DNA from 3 places in the Halomonas sp. A020 genome. Region 3 is predicted to be linked to each of the others. Evidence: predicted binding sites of a transcription regulator. Region 3 holds the regulator's gene; each other region holds the start of a gene.

What was found. The regulator PhoB, encoded in region 3, activates phosphate uptake and scavenging genes when phosphate is short. The targets are predictions, from matches to a motif close to TGTCATANNNNTGTCANA.
Region 1: the regulator PhoB is predicted to act here: its motif matches at 3,526-3,543, upstream of FRH_RS09705 (CYTH domain-containing protein).
Region 2: the regulator PhoB is predicted to act here: its motif matches at 2,880-2,897, upstream of FRH_RS03995 (PhoX family phosphatase).

The regions. Positions count from the first base shown of each region.
Region 1 covers NZ_AP022850.1:2,093,334-2,098,975, reverse strand. Annotated here, with positions in the region: gene argA (amino-acid N-acetyltransferase) at 7-1,323, opposite strand; gene FRH_RS09715 (inorganic phosphate transporter) at 1,483-2,748, opposite strand; gene FRH_RS09710 (TIGR00153 family protein) at 2,758-3,438, opposite strand; gene FRH_RS09705 (CYTH domain-containing protein) at 3,575-4,474, shown strand; gene FRH_RS09700 (ion transporter) at 4,516-5,421, shown strand; gene FRH_RS09695 (L-threonylcarbamoyladenylate synthase) at 5,472-5,642, opposite strand, start outside.
Region 2 covers NZ_AP022850.1:868,371-874,012, reverse strand. Annotated here, with positions in the region: gene FRH_RS04010 (LysR family transcriptional regulator) at 108-1,001, shown strand; gene FRH_RS04005 (1-aminocyclopropane-1-carboxylate deaminase) at 1,102-2,118, opposite strand; gene FRH_RS04000 (Lrp/AsnC family transcriptional regulator) at 2,353-2,832, shown strand; gene FRH_RS03995 (PhoX family phosphatase) at 2,966-5,095, shown strand; gene FRH_RS03990 (TetR/AcrR family transcriptional regulator) at 5,166-5,642, opposite strand, start outside.
Region 3 covers NZ_AP022850.1:1,184,025-1,189,666, reverse strand. Annotated here, with positions in the region: gene FRH_RS05495 (FAD-dependent oxidoreductase) at 1-302, opposite strand, end outside; gene FRH_RS05490 (chorismate lyase) at 389-946, shown strand; gene ubiA (4-hydroxybenzoate octaprenyltransferase) at 985-1,875, shown strand; gene phoB (phosphate regulon transcriptional regulator PhoB) at 1,987-2,676, shown strand; gene phoR (phosphate regulon sensor histidine kinase PhoR) at 2,679-3,971, shown strand; gene FRH_RS05470 (hypothetical protein) at 4,329-4,628, shown strand; gene FRH_RS05465 (hypothetical protein) at 5,208-5,528, shown strand; gene cysZ (sulfate transporter CysZ) at 5,600-5,642, opposite strand, start outside.

The sequences.
Region 1 (5,642 bases), 910 kb from region 3:
TCACTTTCATCCCGCCAGATTTTTCACCAGCACCTTGGACTTACGGGCGTGGTTGTAGGCCTCGCGTTTGAGGGGCGGCAGGTCGTCCAGGCTGGCGGCGCGGAAGCCGCGCTCGACGAACCAGTGGGCCGTATGCGTAGTGAGCACGAACATGTCGGAAAGCCCCCGCTGGCGGGCGCGTCGTTCAAGGGCTTCGACTAGACGCTCGCCGCGCTCGCCGCCCCGGTAGTTGCCGTGAACGGCCACACAGGCTAACTCACCCACGGTGGTATCAGGGAAGACGTGCAGCGCCGCACAGCCGATCACCATACCGTCGCGTTCGATCACCATGTAATCGTCGATCTCGTGCTCCAGCCGCTCGCGGGAACGCGCAACCAGCATGCCACGCCGCTCTAACGGCTCCAGTAACTCGAGCAGGCCTGCCACGTCGTTGAGGGTGGCGGGGCGAAGCTGCTCGTAGCGATGCTGGGTGATCATGGTGCCCACGCCGTCGCGGGTGAACAGTTCGCCCAGCAGCGCATCGTGATTACGCCACGACAACAGGTGCGTGCGGGCCACGCCTTCCCGGGCAGCGGTGCAGGCAGCGTTGAGATGGCGTGCCAGCTCGCTGCCGGGCACGGCCTGCTGCAAGCGCGGTTCGGCTTCGAAAGGTGAAAGCTGGCGCAGAAGCGCGCCCTGCTCGTCCTCCAAACCGTCCGACTCGCCCAGCAGAATCAGCTTGTCTGCCTTGAGCGCCACGGCGGCGTGCTGGGCCACTTCAGAGGCGTCCAGATCGAACACTTCTCCAGTGCTGGAGAACCCCAGCGGCGGTAGCAGCACCAGCGAGCCTTTATCCAGCAGCCCTTCGATGGCGCTGGCGCGCACCCGGCGCACTTCGCCGCTATGGTCGAAGTCTACGCCTTCACGCACGCCCAGCGGCTTGGCGGTGACGAGGTTACCGGAAATCACGCTAAGCTCGACACCGTGCAGCGGCGTGCTGGGCAGGCCCAGCGAGAGCCGCGCTTCCAACCAGAGCCGCTGGTGAGCGGCCACCTGCTCCACATGAGCCATCACGGCGCGGTCGGCGACCCAGCGGCCATCGATGCGGGTAGGCTCGACACCGGCGGCCGTCAGCGCCTCGTGCACTTGGGGGCGAATGCCAAACACCACCACCAAGCGCACGCCCAAGGTGTGCAGCAGCGCCAAATCCTGAATGAGCTGCTCCCCTCGGCCAGACGCCATGGCTTCGCCTTCGATCAAGATGACAAAGGTTCGCCCCCGATGGGCATTGATGTACGGGGAGGCGTTACGAAACCAATCTACGAAGGGGAAACGAGTGTCCAAGGGCCGCTCTCCGGCAGCAGGTGAATGAAAGTGACGCTAGTTACTTTAACAGAGCACCAAAAACAGCGGCACCTTCTATTGCAACGATCTGATAAGAAGATCATCTGCAAAGAAGGTGCCGCTGTAGGTCAAACAGTGTCGTCTTGGCGTGCCGAACGTTTAACCAAACATGCCTTTGAACATGAAGAAGAACAGAATGGCCAAGCCCGCGCCAGCCGGCAGCGTGATCAACCAGGACATGGCAATGGTGCCAATCACGCGCAGGTTCAACGCCGCCATCCCGCGCGCCAAGCCGACGCCGAGAATGGCCCCAACCAAGGTGTGGGTCGTCGAAATCGGCAGGCCGGTACCCGAGGCGAGCACGACCGTGGTGGCCGCTGCCAGCGTCGCCGCAAAACCGCGGCTCGGGGTCAGTTCGGTAATGCCGGTACCGACCGTGGCGATCACTTTATGGCCGTAGGTCACCAAACCCACGACGATACCGCCGCCCCCCAATACCAGTACCCACCAGGGCACCAGCGCGGACGCTTCGATTTCACCGCCGGTTTGCACCACGCTGATGACCGCTGCCAGCGGCCCCACTGCGTTGGCCACGTCGTTAGAGCCGTGGGCAAACGCCATGGCGCAGGCAGTAAAGATCATCAGCACGCCAAACGCGCGCTCTACGTTGGCGTAGCCAAAGTGGTCGTTGGCGCTCTTTTCGAACTTGATACGGCGAAGCATCAGCATGCCGATGCCCATGATGACCAAGCCGATCATGATCGACAGCAGCAGGCTCTGGTTGAAGGTGAGATCGAGCCCCACGTGGGAGAGACCTTTGGTCAAGGTCACCATGGCAACGATGAACCCTACCAAGAATACGTAGCCCGGCACGTAGCGCTTGGCGGCCGTGAACGGGTTATCGTTCTCGAAGATCAGGTGGTGCACCGATTTGAACAGCACGAAGCCGATGGTACCGGCCAGCAGCGGGGAAACGACCCAGCTGGCAGCAATCGTGGTCACCGCGCTCCAATCGACGGTAGACGCCCCCAGACCGGCGACCGCAAAGCCTACGATCGCACCGACGATGGAGTGCGTGGTGGAGACGGGCCAACCTTTCACCGAGGCCACCAGCAGCCACGTACCGGCGGCCAATAGCGCCGCCAACATGCCGTACACCAAGAGTTGCGGGTCTTCTTGCAGCAGTTCTGGGTCGATGATCCCTTTACGGATGGTGTTGGTCACCTCGCCACCCGCGAGCCATGCGCCCAGGAACTCGAAGATCACCGCAATGATGATCGCCTGTTTGATGGTGATCGCTTTCGACCCCACCGAGGTGCCCATGGCGTTGGCCACGTCGTTGGCCCCCACGCCCCAGGCCATGAAGAAGCCGAACAAACAGGCCAGAATGATAAAGATGTCACCGTGCTGAGCAATAATCTGCATGAGTATCCCTTAGCGTGCGGTCAAAATCTGCAGGCGGCTGCCCACGCGCTCTGCGCGGTCAGAGACTTCACCGACCCACTCGATGATCTTGTAGAGAAAGATCACGTCCACCGGCGGCAGTTGGCTCTCCAACTCGAACAGTTGACGACGGATCGCCACCTGCTGGCTGTCGGCCTGATGTTCGAGGGTGTGGAGTTCGCGGATCATGTTCTGCATGACGTCGGAAACGTTGCGACCAAAGCCGGACTCCAGCAGGTCTTTCAACTCTTCCAATGCTTGGCGCGCTTGGGCCACACACGCCACACTGGTACGCATGTAGTCACGCATCGGCTCGGCCAACACGTCGGGCACGCGCATTTTACGGCCCAGCATGATGCCGGTAATGTCGCGGACTTTGTTGGCGATCTTGTCCTGCACACTGATCAGATCGAGCAGGTCAGAGCGCGAAACGGGCAGGAACATGGTGTTGGGCAAGTTCAGCCGCAGCTCTGTCTTCAGGGTGTCGGCGTCGTGCTCTAAGCGCGTCACGTTCTCGCGCAGTTCTGCCGCCGTATCCCAATCACCGGTCAACGTGGCCTCGAAGAACGGGAGCAGTTGATCGGCACATTCATTGGCCTTGACGATGTGGGCCAGCAGCGGCTGGAATGGCGAGCGGCCAAACATCGCGGAAAAAGGGTTGGAGGTTACCATATAGCCTTTAGCCTGTTTTCGGGGAGCCTGGAAATGGCGGGCGCCAGTATAAAGAGTGCGCCCGCCGCCGTCATGAAAAGTTCATAATGTCATCAAAAATTAACCGAAATGTCACAATATCGAGGTGGCGATTGTCATGAAAGAGTCAACCAAAACGCCAGCCCCTACGGAAGTGGAGCTCAAGCTGGCCCTGCCCAGCGGTCAGTCGGGTGCGCTGTGCCATCATCCGTTACTGGCCGCGACGCCACCGCACCAGCAGCAGCTCGCCAACACCTACTTCGATACCCCCACAGGCGACTTGGCCGCCGCACGGGTGGCGGTGCGCCTTCGCACCATTGATCAGCAAGTGCTGCAAACCGTTAAAACGGCCGGCCAGGGCGGTGGCGGACTCTCCAGCCGACAGGAGTGGGAGTGGCAAGTTCCCTCCGCCGCTCTCGACCAGGCGGCGCTGGCAGAGCTGCCTCCATTTCAAGGGGCGCTTGGCGATTGCATCGCAGCGCTGCGCCCGACGCTCAGCACCGATTTCACCCGGAAAAGCTGGCAGTTAGTGTGGCAAGACAGCGACATCGAACTGGTGCTGGACGAAGGAGAGATCGTCTGCGGCAGCGCGCGAGCGCCGATTCGCGAAGTGGAGCTGGAGCTGAAAGCCGGTGCCCCGGCAGCGCTCTGGACGCTCGCCGTCGAGTTGGCGAGCCAAATAGCGCTGCGCCCCTCCGATACCAGCAAGGCAGCGCGGGGCAATGCCCTAGGCCACCAGCACTGGCCGCTGCCCGCCGCCAAGCGCCCTGCCGAGTGGCTGCACCGCGCCACCGTCGCGCTGGATGCCTATCATGATAGCGGCGACGCTGCGCATCTAAACGCCGCACGTCAGGCGCTGGATACGTTGGCCCAGCACCCCCAGCTCGATAGTGCAGCGCGCAGCGAGGCAGAAGCACTGCCCAACGCGCTGAATGCCCAAGGCATGCCGTCGACGACCTACGGCGTTGCTGCGTTAAATCTGGCCCGTCGCTTGGCCCACGAAACCGCGCTACGCTAACCACACTGCCCGATTGATGAAGCCGACTTCAGGATGATGCAATGAGCTTTCCCCTTACGCCCGGTGCCGACGGACTTCGCGCCCGGCTGTTTCACATTATTTTCGAATCCGATACGCCGGGGGCCAAGGCGTTCGACATTGCGCTCATCGTCGCCATCCTGCTGAGCGTGACGGTGATCTTGCTGGGCAGTATCGAGATCTATGCCGAACGTTACGGGCAGCTCTTCTTCTACGTAGAGTGGGCCTTTACGCTACTGTTCAGCCTGGAGCTGCTGGTCCGTCTTTACTGTTTGGAGCGCCCGACGGTCTACCTCAAGAGCTTTTATGGCATCGTCGATGTCGTGGCCATCATTCCCACTTGGCTGGTGCTGCTGGTGCCGGGCGCCCATGGGCTGGTGATCGTGCGAATTCTGCGCGTGCTGCGGATTTTTCGCATTTTACGGCTGATGGAATTCGTCGGCGAAGGTCGCCTGCTGCTGGATGCGCTCAAACGCAGTCTGCGCCAGATTCTGCTCTTTTTTAGCAGCATTCTCATGGTCGTCACGCTGTTTGCCGCGCTGATGTACACCATAGAATCGCCCGAGGCGGGCTTTACCAGCATTCCCATGTCGATCTACTGGGCCATCGTGAGCATGACCACGGTGGGCTATGGTGACATCGTGCCCGCCACCCCCCTAGGGAAAGCCATCACCGTCATCCTGATGCTGATTGGCTACTCGATCATCGCCGTGCCCACCGGCGTGTTCTCGGCCCAAGTCATTCGTTCGATTCGTGAAGACCGCTACTCGGAAGAGGCCTGTCCTGGCTGCGGCCACGACCGTCATGAAAAGCGTGCCCGCTACTGCCTACGCTGCGGCACTTGGCTGGATGAAGATAGCGAAGACCCACGCAAGAAAGCGCAGAGAAAAGAGGACGACACTGACGATGACACACCGAGCGAGTCGTAGCACTCATGCCAGGAAACGGGGGCGCCAAGCGCCCCCGTCGTACGACACGTTTAGTATCCGTCTTGAAACGGGGTGATGTCGCCACGCCCTTCCCGCACGATTTTTGGCGGCAGTTCGCGCAGGTCGATCACGCTGGTGGGGTCGAGGTGGCAAGCACCGCCGTCGATAATCAAATCCAGATGAGCCCCATAGCGGTCGCGGATCTCCTCGGGGTCGCTCAT
Region 2 (5,642 bases), 320 kb from region 3:
TAAGTAGGAGGGTCGCGACCTCTGGCTAGAAGCTTGGCGCTTTGCCTTGGATCAATCAAACGAAAAGATTTACACTGAGGGTTAAGTTTTTCTGAAAGGTTAGCGTGATGAGCCAACTCTCTACCCTGCCACCCAGTCGGGTCGCCTTGCCGCTATTGGATAGCGAGGTGTTGCGCACCTTTGTAACGATTGCGGAAAGTGGCAGCTTTACCCGCGCCGCCCAACAGCTATGTCGCACGCCTTCCGCCGTGAGTATGCAGATTAAACGCTTGGAGGAGACGCTTGGCCAGACGCTCTTTGTACGCGAAGCGCGGCACGTACGCTTGACGACCGAGGGAGAAGTGCTGCTGGGCTATGGTCGACGGCTACTTAAACTGAATGCAGAGGCCGTGACCCAGTTTCTAGCGCCTACCATCGAGGGGCGCGTGGGGTTGGGGCTCACCGACGATGTGGTAGGTCGTATCCTGCCGACTGTGTTGGCTCAGTTTGCCCGCTCGCACCCAGCGGTGCAGGTCGATGTCGAGGTGGGGCGCAGCAAAGACCTGCTCGTCAGGCTGGACGAGGGCGAACTTGATCTCGCCCTCGTGATGGCTGGAGGGCCTGGACAGGCTGGACGAGGAGAGATCGTCCATAGTGAACCGCTGGTGTGGGCGGGCCGCGAGGATGGCGTTGCCGTACAGCGCTCGCCACTGCCGGTGACGCTGGCGCAACAGGGATGTGAGTGGCGCAGAATTACTCTCGATGCCCTCGATCAAGCGGGTATCACGTATCGAATTGCTTACTCCTGCGACCATTGTGCCGGGCAGGAGGCCGCCATGCTGGCTGACTTGGCCGTGACGGCTTTCCCCAAAAGCCTGGTTCGCTCGCCGCTCAAGCGTCTCCACAACGAATCGCTGCCTCCACTAGGCGATTACCAGGTAGCGCTGGTGAAGCGTCCAGGTGTTGGTAGTGCCAGTGAGGTGTTAGCCGAACGGGTGGCCGAAGCCTTCCGAGAAGGGTAAGTCTTGTTCTCTGCATACAGAGGGGGCAGTAGCGTCAAGCCCAATGGCCCGAGCAGTCGGCTGCTCGGGCCGTGGCACGGATCAGCGACGCTTGGCCTGATTAGCCGTTGCGGAACAGGAAGCTGTAGGCATTGAGAGCGGGCACGCCGCCCAGGTGGGCATACAGCACCTTGGAGCCCGCCGGGAATTCTCCGTTGCGCACCCTATCGATCATGCCGTGCATGGATTTGCCTTCGTACACCGGGTCGGTGAGCACCCCTTCCAGGCGGGCGCAAAGGCGAATGGCCTCTAGCGTGCCGTCATTGGGCAGGCCGTATTCAGGGCCGCCATAGCGGGTGTCCAGGATCACGTCGTCATCGGCAATGCCGCCTTCCAGTTCGACTAGCTCGGCGGTGTGGCGAGCAATCCGCAGGATCTGCGCACGGGTTTGCTCGGGCTTGGCCGAGGCGTCGATGCCAATCACCCGCTGGGCGCGGCCATCGGCGGCAAAGCCGACCACCATCCCGGCCTGGGTGCTGCCGGTCACCGAGCACACCACGATGTAGTCGAAGGTGAAGCCCAGCTCTTTCTCCTGCTGGCGCACCTCTTCGGCAAAGCCGACGAAGCCCAAGCCGCCGTAGGGGTGTTCGGAACAGCCCGCGGGAATGGGGAATGGTTTGCCGCCCTGCTGGCGCACATCCTCCATGGCCTGCTCCCAGCTAGGGCGAATGCCGATATCGAAACCGGCGGCGTCCAGGCGAACGTCGGCCCCCATGATGCGCGACATCTCGATATTGCCGACCCGGTCATACACCGCATCGGAGTAGTTCACCCAGTTCTCCTGAACGAGGACGCACTTCATACCCAGGTGCGCCGCGACGGCAGCCACCTGACGCGTCTGGTTGGACTGGATTCCGCCAATCGACACCAGCGTATCGCAGCCCTGCTCCAGCGCTTCGGGGATGAGGTACTCCAGTTTGCGGGTCTTGTTGCCGCCGAAAGCCAGGCCGCTGTTGCAGTCCTCGCGCTTGGCATACAGCTCGACCTCGCCGCCCAGATGGGCGCTCAGCCGTTTGAGAGGTGTGATCGGGGAGGGGCCGAACGTCAGTGGATAACGGGGGTAGCGTTCAAGGTTCATGGCAAGCTCCTGCATTGGCAATCAACGCGATAGACAAGGATCGCTGGGTAACGGTGGTTGGAACGTTGGCGTGCTCCCTGAGGTTTATATTAGGCGTTAGTGTGTTCAGGCGGGTTGCGAAATAAGGGCTTTATAAACAACAATGGATTGTCTGATTGCGTTTATAGGTTTGATTAATTCGTAAATTTATTCTTTGAGTAAATAATAATGTGTGCCAAACGAGCGGGAGGGGCCTTGGAGCCCCATGCCATGGGCGGTGAGCTGGATCGTATCGACAAGCGTATTCTCAAGCTGCTTCAGGAGGATGCGACGCTTTCCAATGTGGCGCTGGCCGAGCAGGTGAACCTCAGCCCTGCGGCCTGTTTGCGGCGTGTCGAAAAGCTGAAGCGGGACGGGGTGATCAGCCGGATCGTGGCCCACCTGAACCCGGAGCCCCTGCAGGCAGGCATGGTGGTGTTGATTGGCGTGGTGCTGGACCGCTCGACGCCAGAATCTTTTGCGGCGTTCGAGGCGGCGGCTCAAAAAGTGTCGGGCTGCATGGAGTGCCACGTGGTCACGGGGGAGTTCGACTACTTCATGCTGGTGCGCACCAGAGACAGCCAAAGCTTCAACCGGCTACACGCCGAGCAGTTGCTCTACCTGCCAGGCGTGCGTCAGATTCGTTCGTTCATGGGGCTGCGGGAGGTGGTGTCGACCCACAAGGTACCGATTTAGTCCTAATGGCCCACGGCATGCCCGACGTCAATAAACCGTCGTGATTGCGTCATACATCTTTCATCTTTACCTAATACTCTCCCTCGAAAACAACACGTAGTTCGTACGGGCTAATGATGACGAGGGGAGTACCATGAGCAAGGCAATCGAAGATCACCGCCTGTTTAACCACAGCCATAACCAGCCATTTGCCGAGGTACTGGCAAAGCACGTCTCTCGGCGCGATGTGATGCGGGGCGGCCTGGGGCTGGCGGCGTCGTCGATGTTGGGGTTTGGCGGCGCAGCCCAAGCGCTAGCAGGCGAGCAGGCCAAGACGCCGCTGACTCTCGCATTTGAAGCGGTGCGTGGTTCTCGCACCGATGCGGTGGTGGTACCGGAAGGCTACGTGGCCCAGGTGTTGGTGCCCTGGGGCACGCCGCTCACTCCATCCGCAGAGTGGCAGCCCGATCTTCACATGACCGCCGAGCGCCAGGCCGATAGCGTTGGCATGAACCACGATGGTATGGCCGGATTCGCCTTGGATGTCGACAGCGCGTCGCGGCGTTTCGTGCTAGCGCTCAACAATGAGTATATCGAGCAGGATGCGCTATGGGCGCCCCAGGGTGGCCCTACCAATGCGGGAGGCAAGCGCCCGGCGGAAGAGTCGCGCACCGAAATCAACGCCCATGGCGTCACCCTCGTGGAGGTTGAAAAAAACGCCAGCGGGCAGTGGTCGCACGTGACCGACTCTCCCTATAACCGCCGCTTCACCAGCGCCACGGTGATGGACCTTGCCGGCCCCGTGGCCGGTAGCAACTATGTGAAAACCCAATTCTCCCCTGACGGCACGCAAACCCGAGGTACTAACAACAACTGTGGTAACGGCGTGACCCCCTGGGGCACCTATATCGCCTGTGAAGAGAACTGGCCCGATATCTTCGTCAACCGTGGCGAGCGCTTCCAAGACGATGCACGCATCGGTATTCCTACCGATAAAAGCCGCTACGGTTGGGATACCTCGGCAGCCGACGCGACAGAGCAGAACGGCGAGTTCGCGCGCTTTGACATCACCCCGCGCGGTGAGCGTGCCGAAGATGACTACCGCAACGAAGCGCGTACCTTCGGCTACCAGGTCGAAGTCGACCCCTATAGCGGTGCTCGCGCGGTGAAACGCACGGCGCTGGGGCGTTTTCGTCATGAAGGATGCTGGTTGGGCAAGTTAGAAGCGGGCAAGCCGATCGTTTACTATTCAGGCCACGATGCCCGCAACGAATACGTCTACAAATACGTCTCTGATGCCGCCTGGGATCCCGCCGATGCCAACCGTCCCGGCGCGGAGTACGACCGTCTCGCCATTGGCAGCAAATATATGGATAACGGCACGCTGTACGTGGCGCGCTTCCATGCCGATGGTAGCGGCGAGTGGCTGCCGCTCACACCGAGTGCCAAAACTCAGGATGGTCGCACGCTAGCTGCCGCACTTGGCCTAGCCGAGAACGACCTGGCGGGCATCATCATCAATACCTGCGATGCGGCCGACCTCATGGGCGCAACGCCAATGGACCGTCCCGAATGGGCGACGGTGGATCCGGCCTCCGGCGAGGTGTACCTGACGCTCACCAATAACTCCCAGCGCAGCGAAGAGGGCAGCGATGCGACCCTCACCAACGATGGCAGCGAGCTGGCCGAGCCGGGAGTAGGTTTCGCAACGGCGCCCGTGAACGCCGCGAACCCCCGTGCCAATAACGAAGCCGGGCACGTGATCCGTTGGCGGGAGAGCCGGTTGCCCAACGCCTTTACCTGGGAGGTCTTCGTGTTCGGCGCGGCGGCTGACGATGCGGACAATCACTCAGGTTTGAACGAGATGAACCAGTTTGCCAGCCCCGATGGCCTGTGGTTCGATGAGCGCGACGGTGGCCAAGGTATTCTGTGGATTCAAACCGACAACGGCTACGAAGGTGTTACCGAGCATACCAACGATCAGCTTTTGGCCGTGGTACCCAATGGGCTGGACGACATTCGCGGCACGGGCCCGGTCATCAACAGCAGCAACCAGCAGCAGCTCAAGCGCTTTGCGGTGGGTCCGAACGGCTGCGAAGTCACCGGTATCTTTGCCACGCCGGATAAAACCGCGCTGTTTATCAACATCCAACACCCCGGTAATTGGCCAGCAGATGGCAATGCCTTAGTGCAAGACGCCACTGCGTCAGCGAGTGGCCAGGTGCGCCCGCGTGCGGCCACCGTGGTCATCCAGAAGCGCGATGGAGGGCCGGTGGGGGTGTAAGTCGTGAACGTGGTAACGGCACTTGAAACAGTATTTCAAGCCCTGCAACTGCAGGGCTTTTTAGTCACCATCAGCGTCGTCCATACGCCGCCAAAAACACATCCACAGCGCTAGTGATCTGGCGCTGTAGTTCCTCTTCGGTAGGCGGTGGGCGCACGCCCATGCGGACCTCCTTGGTCAGCATGCCTTGCCACATACTGCATAACTGGTCGGCGGCGCGCTCTGGGTCGGGGAGGCTCAGGTGGCCTGCGCTGGCCAACCCTTCCAGCTTCTCTTGCAGCCACTGGAGCATGGCCCAGGGACCTGCCTCGAAAAACGCCAGCAGCAGCTTGGGGTGTTGCTCACCCTGATGGCTCATCACACGCTCGACCGCCAGCACATGGGGTTCTAGTAAGAAGCGGACCATGCTCACCCCCACATCGATCAGCGATTGGCGCACCGCGTCGTGGGTATCGGGAAGCTGTGATAATCCCTGCCGAATCGTCGCGGTTTCGCGACGAATGACACTGCCAAATAGGGCTTCTTTCGACGCAAAGTGCCCATACAC
Region 3 (5,642 bases):
TTATCCACATCTAGATGCGTCACTTGGGTGTGGGTAATGACCTCGGCATTGAGTTCGTCTGCCAGTGCACTGGCATCGCGCTGGGCGAGCTTGTCAGGGCCGAGGCGTTTGGCAAAGCCGGTGGAAAGCAGGGGCTTGCTGTAGTCATCGCCGCTGTCTGCACTGATCAGCGTGATAGTGCGTGTATCTCCCTGGCGTCGCAGGGTACGCGCTAGCCCCACGCCTGCCATGCCGGTTCCGACGATCGCCAGAGCAGTTGAGTGAGGAGAGGGCGTGGAAGAGGTCGTGTGTGAGTTGGGCATACCGTCCCCTGACGTCGGTGGAACAAAAGCCTATAAACCACCATGTTACACTAGCTCACTCTCAATTGACTGCCCTGGAGGCCTAGGTGACCGCCCCCGAGTTTTCACTCTTTCCTCAGTGGCTGCCGGTGGCCGCTGCTCGGCCAGCCATGAGCGCGCCTTGGTGGCAGTGGGTCGCCTCCACGGATTCGTTGACCGCCCGCCTGATGGCCGCCGGTAAGCCGGGCGCATTTCGGGTGCGCGTGTTGCGCCAGACCATCGGCCTGCCCCAGCGCGATGAAGCCCTTGCCCTGGGCATTGCACACCGCCGCTATGCGTGGCTGCGTGAGGTGGCGCTGTGTATCGATGAAACGCCGTGGGTCGTGGCGCGTTCGGTGGCATCGCTTCACCACCTGCAGGGCAAAGGGTTGGGCAACTTAGGTGAGCGTTCGCTAGGCAGCTGGCTATTCCAGAAGCCTGATTTGGTGCGCGGGCCGCTGGAAGTAACGTCGGCCGCGCCGCCATTCAACCGGCTGACGCTGGGATCGTCGGCCAGTAGCCTTTGGGGGCGGCGCTCCGTCTTTGAGCACGGCGGGCTGTCGTTGCTGGTGCAGGAGTACTTTTTATCCACCATGACAGATGCACTGAGCCTGCCGTCGCGCTAGGCTAACGCAGCGACTTTTTCGACGAGGTAAGCATGAGCATGGACCGTTCTCTGTTGCGCCCAACCGGGTGGGCCCGCCTGACCGATTTCCTACAGCTAATGCGCTTGGACCGGCCGATAGGTACTTGGCTGTTGATGTGGCCAACGCTATGGGCGCTGTGGATCGCCTCGGACGGGGTGCCGGGCCGCGATGTACTGCTGATCTTCATTGCCGGGGTGTACGTAATGCGCGCGGCAGGCTGCGTGGTGAACGACTACGCCGACCGCCACTTCGATGGCCATGTAAAGCGCACCCGGCAGCGGCCGCTGGCCACCGGCCGTATTAGTGAAACCGAGGCGCAGCTGCTGTTCGTGGCGCTGGTGGCGGCGGCCTTCGTGTTGGTCCTGTTGACCAATTGGTTTACCGTGCTGCTCTCCTTCGGCGGTGTGCTGCTAGCGTTCATTTATCCTTTCATGAAGCGCTATACCCACTTTCCCCAAGTGGTCCTGGGGGCGGCGTTCTCCTGGGCGATTCCGATGGCGTTTGGCGCCGTGCTCGGCGAGGTGCCACTCGTGGCGTGGCTACTGTTCAGCGCTAACGTGCTATGGACAGTGGCCTACGATACCCAGTACGCCATGGTCGATCGCGATGACGACCTGAAGATCGGCATCAAATCCACGGCGGTGCTGTTTGGCAGTGCCGACCGTCTCATCATTGGCTTGCTGCAGCTTGCCACCCTAGCGTTGTTGATTTGGGTGGGGCTGATGGCGAGCCTGGGCGGTTTCTTCTGGCTCGGTGTGGTCGGAATGGCGGTAACCTTTGCCCATCAACAGCGTTTGATCGTTCACCGGGAGCGTGATCGCTGTTTCCAAGCGTTTTTGAATAATCACTGGTCGGGGCTCTTGGTCTTTGCCGGCATTGCTCTAAGCGAGTGGCCCGTGGCTGGCTAATATTGCTGGGTGTCATAGAATTGTCATTAAGTCATGGTGTTATCGTCACAGACATGTCATTGAACCGTTTTCGCATACATGAGCTTTCTTAGCACACCGTGAGGCCCTGGAATGACCGCCAAGACCGTACTGATCGTCGATGATGAGGCGCCCATTCGCGAGATGATCGCTGTGGCGCTGGAAATGGCTGACTATCGCGTGCTTGAAGCGGATAACGCCCAGGATGCCCACGCGATGGTCGTAGATCATCAGCCCGACCTGCTGCTGCTGGACTGGATGATGCCTGGCACCAGCGGCATCGAATTGGCACGCCGTCTCAAGCGCGAAGAGGCTACTGCGGAACTGCCGATCATCATGCTGACCGCCAAGGGCGAAGAGGATAATAAGATCCAAGGTCTGGAAGCGGGCGCCGACGATTACATCACCAAGCCGTTTTCGCCCCGTGAGCTGGTAGCGCGCCTGAAAGCCGTTCTGCGCCGGGCGACCCCGCGCGGCGTGGAAGATCCCATCGAAATCAATGGGCTGCTGTTAGACCCGGTGAGCCATCGTGTTAGCGCGTATGGAAAGGCGCTGGAGATGGGCCCTACCGAGTATCGATTACTGCAGTTTTTCATGACCCACCAAGAGCGTGCCTATACCCGTAGCCAGCTTCTCGATCAGGTGTGGGGCGGCAACGTGTACGTAGAGGAGCGCACGGTGGACGTGCACATTCGCCGGTTGCGTAAGGCGCTAGGGGAGGCGCACCAGAATTTGATTCAAACAGTGCGGGGCACTGGGTATCGTTTCTCTGCTCGGGTGTAGTCGTGCGCCTGTGGAGCCGTGAATGGTGGCGCATTACCTGGCTGGCGCTATTGGGCATGTGCCTGGGGTGGCTGGTGGGGTATCCCGGTGTGGGGCTCGCCGCTGGCCTCTTATTCTGTTTGATTTATCACTTGCGCCAATTAAAGGCGCTGTTCCAATGGCTGACGCTTCACCCTCACGATGAGCCGCCCGCGGCAACGGGGCTTTGGGGTGAGCTTTTCGATCGTCTCTACCGCTATCAAAAGAGCCAACGCATTACTCAAAGCCGCCTGCGGGCGACCCTTGCGCGTATTCAGGAATCCTCGGAAGCGATGCGTGATAGCGTCGTGATGCTGGATCGGCATGGTGATTTAGAGTGGTGGAATAGCGCGGCTACCGAGATGTTGGGCCTGCAAACCGCCCATGACCGCGGACAGCATATTACCAACTTGCTGCGCGACCCACGCTTCATTAGCTACTTCAATGCCCGGGAGTATGGCGAGCCGCTAACACTCACCTCACCCATCGATGAGCGGCGTATTCTGCAGTATCAAATCACGCTCTATGGTGATGACGAGCGCTTGGTCATGGCCCGGGACATTACGCGCTTGCATCGCCTCGAACAGATGCGCCGTGACTTCGTAGCCAACGTGTCTCACGAGCTGCGCACACCGCTGACCGTGCTGTCGGGTTACTTGGAAACCTATGGCGATTTGAAAGAGCTGCTGCCGCCCCGTTTGGGCAAAGGCATCGGTCAAATGGAGGAGCAGACCAAGCGCATGCAGAACTTGGTCAACGACCTGCTACTACTCTCTAGGCTCGAAATCGATCGAGGGGGAGAAGATCACCAGCCGCTTGCCGTCGGGCCGATGCTGGAGAGTATTCGCCGCGATGCGCTGGCGCTGTCTCACCAGCAACACAGCGTGCAGATCGTACTCGATTGCGAAGCGCGCCTAATCGGCAGTGAGCAGGAGCTGCGCAGTGCGATCTCCAACTTGGCATTCAACGCAGTGCGTTATACGCCGGAGGGAAGTCAAATCACGCTCCGCTGGGCGGCTCTGCCCAATGGCAGTGCCTGCATCGAAGTGGACGACGACGGTGAAGGGATCGATCCGGTCCATATCCCGCGTCTCACCGAACGCTTCTACCGCGTCGATAAGGGGCGCAGCACCGCCACCGGTGGCACTGGGCTGGGCCTGGCCATTGTAAAACACGTTCTCCTGCGCCACGATGCGCAGCTCCAAGTGGAGTCGTTGCCCGGTGAAGGGGCACTGTTCCGTTGCGTATTCCCGGCCACTAGGGTGGTCAACGAGTAAAAATGCCGCTCGGCCACTCGTTTCACCGGCCTCACCTCGTACACTCAATCCTTCCTCATTCGTCGATTTGCATAATCTATGTACAAGTGTGTCATATTGGCATGTAAGCATGGTCAAACACCGCGCATGTGCCATATGTAGCCAATTAACTCGCTATGAAATCGCGGCTGAAGCTATTTTGGCATGGCTTTATTTTTTTATAAACTATTGTATTTATATGTATTTTTCTATTTTTTTGAAATTTTGGCATGTCGGATGCAAAAATTCTGGTAAGGAAGATTACCGCAGGAACTGGTAAGACATGAAGTCGCTCTTCCTTACTAAAGCGGTATTTCACAGCGATCGAGGAGGCGGAATATGATGTCCAAGGAACTACTCAAGAAAGCTGGTATTTTAGGTGTAACGTTTGGTTTGGTAGCAAGCCCATTGGCTTTTGCCCAAGAGCCTGCTGACCCGGCCGACAATATTTCTCCAGACGAGCAGCCGGTGGAATCTCAGTCCAGCGATACTGCGATGCCATCTGATCATGGCAACCAAGATTTAACCCATGACGAAGGCGATAACGCCAGCGATATGGAGCCGAATTCCATGAGCGATGACTCGGATGCGACATACGACAGCACCGAAGAGCTTCCGGAAGAAAATAGCGGCATGTAAGTTGTAACATTTATTTGCAAAGCTGTTAAAAACTCTTACGCTTAGGAGTGAGCATTTAAGGGGCAAGGATGTCCTATAGCAAGGATGCTCAAAGATTCATGGAAAGAATCAGATAACGATCAATACGCTGGTCAGGGGATATACCAAGGTTGGCACCCCGCAAAAGGATAGGAAGCCAGACGTCAGTATCGTTGACAAGTAAGAGTGACCAAGACCCCGCCCTGCGGGGTCTAATTTTTTGTGCCTGCGGCATATGCAGAGGGTATGTAAGGTTTTCTTTAGAACGAGCCTGCATGAAAGTCTGCGGAATCTTTCTTAAGGTGAGTCATTCTGCGCCACGTACACGGCGCATGTGTCATTATTGCACAATATATTTGAGGTATTTTTGACGTTGCTGCATTATATTGCGCACAATGTAATTTGTATAAATACATGTTTATAAAATAATTTTTTATTTTCTATGTAATTTGGCATCTTGTGTGCAATAACTAGGTGTTAAGTTAGCCATTAGTCGTAGGCGCTCATGTGTTCTGGTTCTGGCCTACGCCGACTGGCTCCACGTTAAAGGAGTACGTAGCGATGTTATTTAACGAGTTAGCGAAAAAGACGGCTGTTCTAAGCGTTGCATTCGGTTTGGTTGCAAGTCCAATGGCCTTTGCCCACACGTCCATTGAATTGAATAAAGACCGTTCTGCAGGTCACGATATTATCGAGCCAAGCTCGCACAATACGTCAGGTCCGGCCCAGTATTCTACTAGTGACCTGATCCATGACGAAGGTGACACGCTGGATTACTCTACGTCTAGCAGCGCCAACGACTCAACCGATACAGCCACCCGCAAAACGGGCTATGACGCCAATGAGCTGAACCGCGACGAAGGTGACGGTATCCGTTGGTAAGCCCAGCGCTATATCCCCAAAACCCCGCCTAGGCGGGGTTTTTTGTGTCTATGCCTCCCACTGTCGCGTCGTCACGGGTTCACTACATCCTGTGTGCCGCGATAATGCCCGTCC